One region of the Mesorhizobium calcicola genome, then DNA from elsewhere that is predicted to be linked to it. Evidence: predicted binding sites of a transcription regulator. Region 1 holds the regulator's gene; the other holds the start of a gene.

Region 1 (7,170 bases):
CCACCGACATCAAGGGTCCGGACTTTGCGCTGGTTCCCGCCGACATCTACAAGGCTCTGGCCGCCAAGCTGGTGGTCGACGGCAAGCTCGTCGACAATCCGAACACCAAGTGGAGCCAGGTCAATCCGAAGCTGCCCGACTGGGATATCGCGGCCTACATTCCGGGCGAGAAGCACGGCACCCGCGAAGTGTTCGAGACCAAGCTTCTCGACGCCGGCTGCGACAAGGCAGCCATAAAGGCTACCGGCATCGCCGACGACAAGGAAATCGGCAAGACCTGCGTCGCCATCCGCAAGGACGGCAAGGCCATCGACATCGACGGCGACTACACCGAGACGCTCGCCCGCATCGACTCGAACAAGACTGGCGTCGGTGTGTTCGGCCTGGCCTTCTACGAGAACAATGCCGACAAGCTGAAGGTCGCCACCGTTGAAGGCGTCACGCCGTCGACCGAGACCATCGCCAGCGGCAAGTACTCTGTGTCGCGCCCGCTGTTCTTCTATGTGAAGAAGGCACATCTCGGCGTCGTCCCCGGTCTCAAGGAATATGTCGAGTTTTTCCTTGACGACCAGATGATCGGCCCGGAAAGCCCGCTTGCCGAATACGGCCTCGTCGCTGCTCCGGAAGCCGAACGCAAGGCCCAGCGCGACGCTTTCGCCGCCGGAAAGTCGCTGTAATCAAACTGACAAACCGGGGCGCGGGCCAAAGTCCGCGCCCTGGTTCTCGCCGCCCGCTGCAGTGGCGGCTGCGACTAGAGTTTCCCCTGGGGTGGGTCCATGTCGTCCATACTCGTACTCGCCATTGTCGTTGCCATTGGCCTGGTTGCATTCTTCATAGGCCGGCAGCGTGCCGCGGCGCAGGATAATGGCACTGTGAAGCCGCATTCGCGCGCCCACTATCACGGCTGGTGGGCCTTCCTGCTCGCCGTCCTGCCTGCCGTTTTGCTGATTGCCGCCTGGAACATCGGCTCTTCCATCTACCTTGACCGGCATGTTCACGCAGCCTTGCCCGAGCGCACCGCCGACAGCGCGGTTGCCAGCGAAGCGCTTGATGTCAGCCTGGTAAAAAGCCTCGCCAAAGGCCTGCGCCAACTCGATGCCGGCACGCTGGCCGCGCTGCCCGCTACTTTCGCCGAATTGCAGCCGCTGCTCGCCGCCAAGGGTGTGGCGCTGGCGACCGACACCCAGGACTACATGATCCCGATCGCTGTCGAGGCGAACAAGGTCCAGGACAGGCTCGGCCTGTTCGGCGCGGTCATTGCCCTCGCCCTTTCGATTGCCGGCGCCTTCTATGCGCTCAGGCAAATCGCGCCGCGTGCAAGGGCGCGCAACAATGTCGAGCGGCTGATGCTGTGGGGACTGATTGCGGCCTCGACCATCGCCATCCTGACCACGGTCGGTATCGTGCTTTCGATGCTGTTCCAGACGATCCAGTTCTTCGAGAGCGTGTCGCCGATGAGCTTCTTCTTCGGCACGGTCTGGGATCCGCGCTTCGCCGCCGCCGGCTCGGGCGGCAGCCAGGGCCAGTTCGGCCTGATCCCGCTTCTCGCCGGCACCCTTTACATAGCCTTGATCGCATTGCTGGTCGCCGTGCCGGTCGGCCTGATGTCGGCGGTCTACATGGCCGAATACGCATCGCCCAGGGTGCGGTCGGTGGTCAAGCCGGCGCTTGAGCTGCTGGCCGGCATCCCGACCATCGTCTACGGCATCTTTGCGGTCGTCACGCTGGGGCCGTTCTTGCGCGATCTCTCCGCGGCGCTCACCGGCGGTACGCCCTTCATCCAGGGCCAGAGCATCTTCACCGCCGGTCTCGTCATGGGCGTCATGCTGATCCCGGTCGTTTCCTCGCTGTCCGACGACATCATCACCGCGGTGCCACGTGCCATGCGCGACGGCTCGCTCGGGCTCGGCGCGACGCGTTCGGAGACGATCAAGCGCGTCATCCTGCCGGCGGCACTTCCCGGTATCGTCGGCGCCATCCTGCTGACCGCCTCGCGCGCCATCGGCGAAACGATGATCGTCGTGCTGGCGGCGGGCGTCGCCGCCAACCTTACCATCAACCCGTTCGAGGCTATGACGACCATCACCGTCAAGATCGTCAACCAGCTCACCGGCGATCTCGAGTTCAATTCGCCGCAGACGCTGGTTGCCTTTGCGCTCGGCCTGACGCTGTTCGCATTGACGCTGGTGATGAACATCGTCGCGCTCTACATCGTGCGCAAGTATCGGGAGCAGTACGAATGACCGACATCTCCATGGATACGATGGTCCGGGCCGCGGCCCATCCGCGTCGCGACATCGGCCTGAAGGCCCGCTATGCCGCCGAACGCCGCTTCCGCATCTACGGCGTGCTGGCGATCTCCGTCGGCCTCGCCTTCCTGGCCATCATGCTCATCACCATCGTCTCGAAGGGCTACACCGCCTTCTGGCAGACGACGGTGTCGCTGCCGATCACCTTCGACGAGAAGGTAATCGATCCTTCCAACATGCGCGCGACCGATCCGAACGTGCTGGTCAAGGCGAACTATCCCAAGCTCGCGGAAAAGGCGCTGATCGCCAAGCTAGGCATCAATCCCGACGACAAGCCGACCGTCAAGAAGCTCAAGGGCTTCCTGTCCGAAGGCGCCCGCGTCCAGCTGCGCGACATCGTCGCCGCCGATCCGTCGGTGATCGGCACGACGCGCAATGTCGACATCCTTGCCGCTGCCAATCTCGACTCGGCCTTCAAGGGCCAGATCGACCTCAGCGTCGAGGAAGCGCGCCGCAAGGTCTCGGACCAGCAGATCGCCTGGATGAACACGCTCAAGGCGGACGGCGCGATGGCCGAACATTTCAACACCGGCCTGTTCAGCTATGGCGCTTCCAGCCGTCCGGAAACCTCGGGCATGGGCGTGGCGATCATCGGCTCGTTCTACATGATGGTGATCGTGCTGCTCCTGGCACTGCCGATCGGCGTCGCCGCCTCCATCTATCTGGAGGAATTCGCCAAGAAGAACCGTTTCACCGACCTGATCGAGGTCAACATCAACAATCTGGCCGCGGTGCCGTCGATCGTCTTCGGCCTGCTCGGCCTTGCCGTGTTCATCAATTTCCTCGGCATGCCGCGCTCCGCCGCTTTCGTCGGCGGCCTGGTGCTGACGCTGATGACGCTGCCGACGATCATCATCGCGACACGGGCAGCACTTGCCGCCGTGCCGCCGTCGATCCGCGCGGCGGCGCTTGGCCTCGGCGCGTCCAAGATGCAGATGGTGTTCCAGCACATCCTGCCGCTGGCCGCACCCGGCATTCTCACCGGCACGATCATCGGCCTGGCGCGGGCGCTGGGCGAAACCGCGCCGCTGCTCCTGATCGGCATGGTCGCCTTCGTCGCCGACTATCCGAAGACGCCTTTCGATCCGGCGACGGCGCTGCCGGTGCAGATCTACATGTGGGCGAACGAGGCCGAACGCGCCTTCGTCGAGCGCATGTCGGGCGCCATCATAATCCTGCTCATCTTCCTCATGGCCATGAACATCACCGCGATCGTGCTTCGGCGTCGGTTCGAGCGGCGCTGGTAGAAAAAAGGCATTTTGGTATGAACATCATGACCGAACAGTCTGTTGAAAACGCAGTGGGCGATAAAATGAGCGCCAAATCGAACGAAGTCATCAAGATGCGCGGCGACAAGGTCGGCGTGTTCTACGGCGAGAAGCAGGCGCTGTTCGACGTCAATCTCGACGTCCGCCTGAACCAGGTGACGGCGTTGATCGGCCCTTCCGGCTGCGGCAAGTCCACCTTCCTGCGCTGCCTCAACCGCATGAACGACACCATCGACTCGGCGCGGGTGACCGGCAAGATCACGCTCGACCAAGAGGATATCTACGACAAGAGCATCGATGTCGTCGAACTCAGGGCGCGCGTCGGCATGGTGTTCCAGAAGCCCAATCCGTTCCCGAAGTCGATCTACGAGAACGTTGCCTATGGCCCGCGCATCCATGGGTTGGCCAAGCGTAAGGCCGACATGGATCAGATCGTTGAACAGAGCCTGAAGAAGGCGGCGATCTGGAACGAGGTCAAGGACCGCCTGCAGGAGCCCGGCACCGGCCTTTCCGGCGGCCAGCAGCAACGCCTGTGCATCGCACGTGCCATCGCCGTGTCGCCCGAGGTGATCCTGATGGACGAGCCCTGCTCGGCGCTCGACCCGATCGCCACCGCTCGCGTCGAGGAACTGATCGACGAACTGCGCCAGAACTACACGATCGTCATCGTCACCCACTCGATGCAGCAGGCGGCGCGCGTGTCGCAGCGCACGGCGATGTTCCATCTAGGCTATCTGGTCGAGGAGGGCGCTACCGACAAGATGTTCACCAACCCCGACGACAAGCGCACCCAGGACTACATCACTGGCCGCTTCGGCTGAGCTCAGGCATACGAGGACTAAGATCATGGGCGAACACACCGTCGCTTCTTTCGACGAGGATCTCGGACAGATCCGCAGGCTTATCAGCGACATGGGCGATCTCGCCAGCTCGATGGTCAGCGGTGCCACCAAGGCGCTGCTGAGTTCCGACAACGCCATGGCCCAACGCGTCGTCTCCGACGACGCGATCATGGACGCGCGCCAGCGCGAGCTCGACGACCGCGCCATCACACTGATCGCCAAGCGGCAGCCGATGGCCGACGATCTGCGCCATGTCGTCGGTTCGATCCGCATGGCCGGCGACCTTGAACGCATTGGCGACCTTGCCAAGAACATCGCCAAACGCGTCGGCACCGTCGGCCTAAGCGTCACGCCGCGCGACCTGTCGCACTCCATCGACACCATGGCGCAGCTGGTGCTGATCCAGGTGCAGGGCGTCATCGAGGAATATGCGGCGCGCGACGCCGAGGCCCTGGCGAAACTGCGCGCCGCCGACGAGCGCATCGACGTCAAGTACACCTCCGTGTTCCGCGAACTGCTGACCTACATGATGGAAGACCCGCGCAACATCACCGCGTGCACGCATCTTTTGTTCTGCGCCAAGAACCTCGAGCGCATCGGCGATCACGTCACGAACATCGCGGAAAATGCGTATTATGTTTTGACCGGCAAGCAGTTGCCCGCCAATCGTCCGAAGCAGGACGAGACGGCAATGTCCGCGCCGGCGGCATGACGACAGGGGTGACCAGTCGATGATCGCGCCACGCATCATGGTCGTGGAGGACGAGGAGCCGCTGGGTGTGCTGCTCCGCTACAATCTGGAGTCCGAGGGTTACCAGGTCGAGGTGGTGACGCGCGGCGACGAGGCCGAAATTCGCCTGCAGGAGAACGTCCCCGACCTTCTGGTGCTCGACTGGATGGTGCCCGCGGTTTCCGGCATCGAACTCTGTCGCCGGCTAAGAATGCGTCCCGAGACGGAGCGGCTGCCGATCATCATGCTGACCGCGCGCGGCGAGGAAAGCGATCGTGTGCGCGGCCTCTCCACCGGGGCCGACGATTATCTGGTCAAGCCGTTCTCGACGCCGGAGTTCATGGCCAGGGTCAAGGCGCTGCTGCGCCGCGCCAAGCCGGAAGTGCTGTCCAGCGTGCTCAAGGTCGGCGACATCGTGCTCGATCGTGAATCGCACCGGGTCTATCGCAAGAAGAGCGAGATCCGGCTCGGACCTACCGAATTCCGCCTGCTCGAATTCATGATGCGCCATCCCGGTCGCGTGTTTTCGCGCAGTCAGCTGCTCGACAATGTCTGGGGCGAGACGATCTATATCGACGAGCGTACGGTGGACGTCCACGTCGGCCGGCTGCGCAAGGCGGTCAACAATGGCCGCATGCCCGACGTCATCCGCACCATCCGGGGGGCGGGATACGCGATCCGCGAAGACTAGAGCTTGTCCCATCCCGATAAGAACGGGATGGGACTCCAAGATCAAAACTCCAGTCAGCAGGCAGTCGCCAATGCCGTGAAGAGGGTGGTTAGCGGACTTCGACTTCTCCCAACAGATGTTGCCGCCTCATCTCCTCTTCGACCCAGGCAGTAACGCGCCGGAGCTTTGAATGTTTGATGTCTCGCATGATCAGTTGCGTTGTGGCCGCATCGACCTCGCCGATATCAATTTCGCCCCAGCCGTTGGTTCGTAGGAAGCGGTAGACGTCCTCACCGAAGTTGCGAACACGATGGATGAGGCCGTAAAGCTCGGCCTGATCTATGTTGAAGTTGATCACCAACGAACGGGACATCAGCAGATCATACAGGCAGACACATTGCCAATTGATGTCCGCAATGGGTCGAACTCGGTCGTTCAGAATGATTGAGTTTCGCCCTGACCGTCAGGCAACGTTCTTTCCGGCACCCGTTCTTGCCTGCGCGCCCGGCGCGAAAATCTCCTGGTCGACGAAGGTCAGCGCGCGCATGGCGCAGCCTTCGCGGATCAGCGGCAGTTCGTTCGGCTCGGTGTCGAAGGAAATCGATTTCGAGTGCTGGCCGCCGGCGGTCTGGGCTATCGCCTCGCGCAAGGCAGGCTCGATCAGGTCGAAGGCCGCGGCGCTGACGCCGACCATTGCGACGGGCGCCGGATCGATCAGCGCGAACAGGCTGCCGAGACCGTAGCCGAGCGCCTCGCCGGCCTTGCGATAGGCCTCGCGCTCGGGTCCATCCCTTTCGCGCGCCGCGGTCGCCAGGGCGCGCATGTCAGCGTCACTGACATCGGCGACCGGCTCGGTGTCCTCGCCCAGCTGCCTTGCATTGCGCCAGATCGCGTAGTTGCCGGCATAGGCCTCGACGCAGCCGCGCCGTCCGCACCGGCACAGCGCGCCGTTCGGCCGATGGATCATGTGGCCGAACTCGCCGCCCGAGGAATGGGTGCCGGTGAACAGCTCGCCCTTCAGCACCAGGCCCATGCCGATGCCGTGCGACAAGAGGATGGCGATGAAATCGTCACGGTAGCGCTGCGGATCGCGCCAGCGCAGCGCCACCGCCATCATGTTGCAGTCGTTCTCCATGGTGGCGGGGATGCCGAACTCGTCTTCGAGTATGTCGGCGAAGGCGATATCGGTGTGTGGCGTGATCGGCGACCACAGCATGGCGCGGGCACGCGTGTCGGTGATGCCCTGGATCGCCAGCGCGATGCGGGCGACGCTGCGGACGTCGAGATCGGGATCCTCGATGCGGCGCCGCACGATGGCGACGCATTCGTCGATCAGCGCGTCGCGCGACAT
Region 2 (7,170 bases), on a different contig from region 1:
GTATTTGCCGGCATAGATCACGGCGGCAATATCCGCCTCGGGCATCAGCCAGAGTCGCTGTCCGCCGTTGCCGAAACCGGCATGCCATGATCGCGGCGCGTCGAATGCCGGCGCCGGTGCGTCGCCGACAAACCACAGCCGGCCATAGCCCAAGCCATCCGGGGTCGAGATCGCAGGCGTGAACGAAGCCTGGACCCAGTCCGCCGACACGATTGTCTGCCCCTTCCACGACCCCTTGCGGAGCAGCAGCATGCCGATCTTCAGAAGATCGGCAGCGGTCAGCCGCAATCCGGACGCGGCGGAAGCAATGCCGTCACGGCCGGCCGACCAGTGGAACCGGTCGATCCCGAGTGGCGCGAAGAGCACGTCATGCGCGAAGTCCGGCAGCGATTTGCCGCCGCCTCTTTCGATGATCGCAGCCACGAGCGCTACGCTGCCGCCGGAATAGATCCAGCGTGTTCCCGGCTCCGCGACGATCGGGCGCTCAAGGATGAAGCGATAGCGATCGGGCGCATTTTCCATGGCGATCTCGCTGTTTAGCGGATCGCTGTAGGGGCGGTTTTCGTCCCATTCCATGCCGAGCGTCATCGTCAGCGCATGGCCGATGGTGATCTTCGAGCGGGCGGCATCGGCGGCGAGATCGGCATAGTCCGGAAATTGGTCGAAAAGCGATGCATCGGGCGGCGGCACCAGCCCCTTGTCCAGAGCGATGCCATAAAGCAGGCTGACGATGCTCTTCGTCACCGAGCGCAGATCATGCAGCGTGCCGGCTTCGAACGCGACGTGCCCCAGCGGACGCCCCCATTCCTGGTCCACGCCTTCAGTATAGTGCTCGAGGAACACCTCTTCGGATCGCGCCGCGAGAACGATATGCAGGTCGCGCAGCAGGCCGGATTCGATGCCGGCCAGCAGTTTGCGGTGGATCTGCGGATCGAAGCCGAGCGTCTTTGCAGTATTCCCGTCTGGGGATGACGATGCGGACTCCGGTGCAATAGTCATGAACTCCCGCTCCATGGTTTGCTTAACGTCGCGCAATTCCCAGTTCGAGCGGCAATCCTGCCTCCAGGGATACCCTGCTACTACTTCACCGAAACGCTCGGACCGCCCTCGACCGCCAGTACCAGCCGGCGGTTGGTGATCCTTGCCAGCTGCGCCAGGCGGCCGGCCGGCCGTTCGCCATAGAGATCGGCCAGCGATGCAGGCAGAACCAGCGCCAGCACGCCGTTGCCGCGCTGTTCCCATTTCAGCCTGGGCATGATGCCGGGCATCGATGCCGTCAGCAGGTAGACGACGCGCATCATCGCCGCCAGCACCCGTGCCCTCTCAAGATAACGCGGCGTCGCCAGAGCCTTGATCTCGGGCGCGATGGCTTCGTTGAAGATGCCGTCGTGACGATAGGCGTTGGCCAGAGCCAGAAAGGCGCGGCCGGGATGGTCGACGCCGAAGAAGGACGCATGCGCGATGATGTTGAGCGACTGCTTGCCGCGATATTCGGGATGCGCGCGCCAGCCGATATCGGCCAGCAATGCGGCCGCGTGGCGATAACGCGCCTCGTCCTCGGTCTCGTCGATGCCGAAGGCGGCAAAGGTCCTGGCGGTCCAGTCGACAAGTTCATGCGCATGCGTGACCGAGCGTGAACGCAGCCGGGCGAGTTCCTCCGAGGCCGAAATCAGCGGATCGGCCTTCTGCTCGGCCTCGTCGAGCAGCGAATAGAGAAAGCCTTCGCGAACGCCGAGCGCCGAGACGATGATCTTCGACGGCTGCATCGCCGCCATGATCTCCTGCAGCACGATAGCGCCATAAGGCAGCAGCGAACGGCGGTTCTTCGAAACGCCTTCGATACCCTTGACCTTCTCGATCTCGGCCTTGGCGACCTGCTTGAGGAAGTTCGTCGCACTGTCGGCGCTGATCTCGTAATGGTGCATGACGCCGAGCGGATAATTGGTCATTTCCATGTGCAGCCGGGCGAGATTTCGCCAGGTGCCGCCGACGGCGTAGAAGGGCCTGCCCTGGCCGCCTTTCAACAACTTTGCCCTGGCGAGCTCGTCGCGCGCGATCTTCGCCGCCTGGGTCAGCGAGTTCTTCGCCATGTCCTGCAGGCGCAGGCCGCCCAGTGGCAGCGTGATGCCGTCGCCGATCGCTTCACCGTTGACGTCGACCAGCTCGAGGCTGCCGCCGCCCAGATCGCCGGCGATGCCATTGGCCGGGTGGAAGCCCGAAATGACGCCGAGCGCCGAATAATGGGCTTCCTGACGACCACTGATCACACGGATCTCGGTCTTGAGCACATCCTCGGCGCGGTGGATGAAATCGGGACCATTGACCGCCTCGCGGGCCGCGGCGGTGGCCAGCACATACATATGCTCGGCGCCGGCTTGGTCGGAGAGCGCGCGAAAGCGGCGGAACTCTTCCATCGAGCGTGTCACCGCCTCGGGGTCGAGTTTGCCGGTCGACACGATGCCGCGGCCGAGACCGGCCAGCATCTTTTCGTTGAACAGCATGGTCGGCGAGCGCGCCAGCCCCTCATAGACGACGAGGCGGATCGAATTCGACCCGATGTCGATGATGGACAGCGGTCGGCGGTCCTGCAACCGGCCCTGGGAATCAGACAGCATCAGGTGGACGCTGCGGCGTTCTTCTTGCGGCGCTTGAATTGCGCGATGCGCTTGGGCGCATGCGACTTCAGCGCGTCACCCCGTCCCGACAGGCTCGGATTGGTCATGAAATATTCCTGCGCGTTGAACGGTTCCTCGCCCTCCTCCAGCACGACGCGCCGGGAGGTCCCATCAGCCAATACGTCGAAACTTTGCTGATTGTCCATGATGTTGCCCAGCATGATCTGACCCAGGATCTGTTCATGCACAGTTGGATTGGTGATCGGCACCATGGTCTCGACGCGGCGGTCGAGATTGCGCGGCATGAGGTCGGCCGAAGAGATGTAGACGATCGCCTCGTCCGAGGGCAGCCCATGGCCATTGCCGAAACAATAGATGCGGCTGTGCTCGAGAAAACGGCCGACGATCGATTTCACACGGATGTTTTCCGACAGGCCCGGCACCTGCGGCCGCAGGCAGCAGATGCCGCGCACGACGAGGTCGATCTCGACGCCGGCACGGCCGGCGTCATAGAGCGCATCGATGATGATCGGATCGACAAGCGCGTTCATCTTCATCCATATGCGCGCCGGCCTCCCCTCCACCGCATGAGCGATCTCGTCGGCAATATGCTTCAAGATGCGGCTTCGCAGCGTGAACGGCGAGATCGCCAACCGCATTTCATCCGTCGGCTCGGCATAGCCGGTGATGAAATTGAAGAGCTGGGCGACATCGCGTGCGATCGTCGGATCGGTGGTGAAGAAGGACAGATCGGTGTAGATGCGCGCGGTGACCGGATGGTAGTTGCCGGTGCCGAGATGCACGTAGTTGCGCAGCTTGCCGTCCTCGCGCCGCACCACCAGCGACATCTTCGCATGGGTCTTCAGCTCAAGGAATCCGAACACGACCTGCACGCCGGCACGCTCCAGGTCGCGCGCCCAGCGGATGTTGGCTTCCTCGTCGAAACGCGCCTTGAGCTCGACCAGAGCGGTGACCGACTTGCCGGCCTCGGCCGCGTCGACCAGCGCACGCACGATCGGACTGTCGTTGGAGGTGCGGTAAAGCGTCTGCTTGATCGCCACCACTTCGGGGTCGGCCATCGCCTGGCGCAGGAACTGCACCACCACATCGAAGGATTCGTAGGGATGATGGACGACGATGTCCTTCTCGCGGATGGCGGCGAAGCAGTCGCCGCCATGCTCGCGGATGCGTTCGGGAAAGCGCGGATTGTAAGGCGTGAACTTGAGGTCGTCGCGGGGGACGGCGACGATCTCGGAAATCTGGCTGAGCGCCAGCGGACCGGTCAGAACGCTGATGCGGCTCGACGACACGCCAAGCTCGCCGGCGACGAAGTCGCGCAATTCCGCCGGCATCAGCATGTCGAATTCTATGCGGATCACCGAGCCGCGGCGGCGGCGCTTCAGCGCCGTCTCGAACAGGCGCACGAGATCCTCGGATTCCTCCTCGACCTCGATATCGCTGTCGCGGATGATGCGGAACGTGCCGGAGCCCTTGACCTCATAGCCGGGGAACAGCTTGCCGATGTAAAGGCCGACCGCCTCTTCCAGCGGGATGAAGCGGACATGGTGCTTGCGGTCGGGCAAACGGATGAAGCGCTTCAACGCCACCGGCAGGCGCAAAAGCGCGCTCATCTCTTCGCCGTTCTTGCGATGGCGCAATTGCAGCGCCATCGAGAAACCGAGATTGGGAATGAACGGGAACGGATGCGCCGGGTCGATCGACAACGGGGTGAGCACCGGAAACACCTGCTCCTGGAAATGCTCCTCCAGCCAGACCTTCTCGTCCTTGGTCAGCGCGTCGCGGGTGATGCTCTCTATGCCTTCCCTGTTGAGCAGCACGGTGAGCGCCGAAAGGCTCTTCTGCTGGTCTTCCTGCAGCCGCTCGACCTCGCGCAGCAACTGTTCGAGTTGCTGTTCGGGGGTGCGCCCGTCAGGGCTCTTCAGCGTGATGCCCTCGCGCACCTGGCCGGCAAGACCGGCGACGCGAACCATGAAGAACTCGTCGAGATTGGCGGCCGAGATCGACAGGAAGCGGACGCGCTCCAGCAGCGGATGATTGAGGTTCAGCGATTCCTCGAGAACGCGCCGGTTGAACTGCAGCCAGGAAAACTCCCGGTTGACAAAGCGATCCGGGTTGCCGCCCTCCGGGCGAACCACCTCGACATTCACGAATTCGCTCTGTATCGGCTTCAGTTCGCTCATTGTTCCTGCTCTTTCCGAACGCTTTGCCACCGAGCGACGCGATCCTCCCGGATGCGACCAGGTGTCCTGAAGCGAAGCATGATCCTCCCCGTAAACCGATTCCGTTTTCGGGGTCATGCCTTAACCGGCTTAACTTATCCTCTGACAGGCTTTTGCGACAGTTTGATTTCATCGAACTTGCAAAGAGACCTGATATGATCCAGATGCAGAAGAGACTGCGTTAAGGAGACGACGATGGCAGGCGGTTCCATTCCCCATTTCCAGAACGATGCGGGCCACCCGGCGATCGACATCGGCGTCAAGGAATTCATGTGCACGGGCGCCAACCCGCCTTTCGACCATCCGCATGTGTTTCTCGACATGGGCGACGACAACGAAAAAGTGTGCCCCTATTGCTCGACGCTCTACCGCTATTCGCCAAAGCTGAAGGCGACGGAAACGCTGCCGGCCGGCTGTATCTACATCGACCAGGCTGCCTGATTCGGTCGCAACAAGCCCGATGGACGACACGCGGTCCCGGCAAGTCATCGTCGCCGGGGCGGGCGTCGCCGGACTGACCGTAGCGTTGGCCTTCGCCGAGCGCGGTTACCCTGTGCAGATATTTGAACAGGCGCAGCGCCTGGAAGCGGCAGGCGCCGGCCTCCAGCTTTCTCCCAACGCAACACGCATTCTTCGCCAGCTCGGCGTGCTCGACCGGCTGCTGCCGGCGGCGGTGCGGCCCGAGGCCGTGGTGCTGAAGGACGCCGCGACATTGCGTGAACTGGCACGCGTGCCGCTCGGACAAGCCGCCGAAGCCCGCTGGCAGGCACCCTATCTCGTCGCTCACAGGGCCGACCTGCAGAGCGCGCTGACTGCGCGCGTTGCCGAGATGCCGAACATTCTTCTGACCACCGGCGCGCGCATCGACAGCGTTGCCAAAGGCAGCCATGGCGTCACCATGGCTGCCGAGATGGCCGGTGAGACAGTCGGGGCCGAGGGCTTCCTGCTGGTCGGCGCCGATGGCGTCTGGTCATCGGTGCGCGCGCTTGTCGATTCGATCAAGGGGACGGCATCGCCTAGAAGCCGTTTTTCCGGTGAACTGGCTTGGCGCACCACCGTCGCGGTTGACAGCGCCGCCGGGCAAGCCTTTGCCGCAGTCGGAGCGGCCGACTGTGTGACGACCTTTCTGCATCCTGGCTTCCATATGGTCGCCTATCCCGTCTGCAAGGGCGACGCCTTTAACCTCGTCGCCTTCACCAGGGGCGAGCGTATCGCCGAAGGCTGGTCCGGCCATGCCGATCCCGGCATCCTCGCCGCCGCAATACGCGGCACCGCGCCGGGCCTTGCAAGGCTGCTGGAAATGGCCGGCCCGTGGCTAACCTGGCCGCTCCACACGGTTGAGCAGAGGCAGCCTTGGACAACGCCGGACGGCATCGCGCTGATCGGCGATGCCGCGCATGCGATGACGCCCTTTGCGGCACAAGGCGCGGCTATGGCGATCGAGGATGCGGCGACGCTTGCGAGTGTCGTTGCCGACTTTCCCGCCGATCCGGCAAGAGGTCTTCAAATCTGGGAGACCCTGCGACGGCCGCGCGTCGCCAAGGCGGCCCGGCGCGGCGCCCTCAACCGCCTTGCCTGGCATGCAGCGGGTCCAGTGGCTATCGCACGCAACCTGTTCCTGAAAATGCGCTCGTCGGAAAAGCTCGCCGCTGATCTGGACTGGCTTTATGGCTGGCGGCCGCCGGAGCGTGGCGAAACCTGAAACGCGCGACAGGCGGTTAGAACAGTTTTGCTGACTGCAGAGCCCGATGCAGTTCTAATTATACAGCCGCATCGACAGGCCGAGCGAAACCGGCAACGGGTTCCACCAGCCGGTGCGCAGGCCGGCGGTGCGCAATCCAGCCGCCGTCCAGGTGTTGCAGCCGACCAGTGCGTTGAAATGGCCGTTGGCTTCATAGAAACCGTCGAACCTGGAATAGGCCGCGTCCGGAACAAGCAACGGGCCTTTCGGTCCCCGCTGGAAACTCGCATCGATGAAATCGAGCAGCGCCGCAAAACGCTCCTCGCCGATATCGAAGCCGGCAGCATCCGGATGCGGTTCGACGATGTCTCCAGCGACATCGACATGCATGACCGACGCGTCGAGGGTCAACGCCTTCATCACCGGAATGGCTTTGAGCTCGGACCAGGTCGGCGTCTCCAGGTAGAAGGCGCGACCGCCCCAGCCGAAGACGATGTAGCGAACCTCGGGGCTATCGGCCGGTATGCCGGCGTTGACCAGAAAATGGAAACGCTGGCGCACCCTGTCGTCGACCGGGATAGCGATGTCGGTGTGGATCGGGTTGTCCAGCACGAGGATGTGGTGCATGGCGGCG

Evidence for each region. The regulator PhoB, encoded in region 1, activates phosphate uptake and scavenging genes when phosphate is short. The targets are predictions, from matches to a motif close to TGTCATNNANCTGTCAT.
Region 2: a site for PhoB is predicted at 4,971-4,987, ahead of ACFSQT_RS00160 (RNA degradosome polyphosphate kinase). Genes of this name have one in related genera too.

The regions. Positions count from the first base shown of each region.
Region 1 is NZ_JBHUGY010000061.1:36,066-43,235, reverse strand. Features, by position in the region: gene ACFSQT_RS32515 (substrate-binding domain-containing protein) at 1-677, shown strand, start outside; gene pstC (phosphate ABC transporter permease subunit PstC) at 777-2,243, shown strand; gene pstA (phosphate ABC transporter permease PstA) at 2,240-3,556, shown strand; gene pstB (phosphate ABC transporter ATP-binding protein PstB) at 3,574-4,398, shown strand; gene phoU (phosphate signaling complex protein PhoU) at 4,424-5,131, shown strand; gene phoB (phosphate regulon transcriptional regulator PhoB) at 5,151-5,840, shown strand; gene ACFSQT_RS32485 (hypothetical protein) at 5,929-6,192, opposite strand; gene ACFSQT_RS32480 (ROK family protein) at 6,283-7,170, opposite strand, start outside.
Region 2 is NZ_JBHUGY010000001.1:23,260-30,429, reverse strand. Features, by position in the region: gene ACFSQT_RS00170 (serine hydrolase domain-containing protein) at 1-999, opposite strand, end outside; gene ppx (exopolyphosphatase) at 1,080-2,615, opposite strand; gene ACFSQT_RS00160 (RNA degradosome polyphosphate kinase) at 2,615-4,816, opposite strand; gene ACFSQT_RS00155 (zinc-finger domain-containing protein) at 5,051-5,296, shown strand; gene ACFSQT_RS00150 (FAD-dependent monooxygenase) at 5,316-6,557, shown strand; gene ACFSQT_RS00145 (TIGR02117 family protein) at 6,612-7,170, opposite strand, start outside.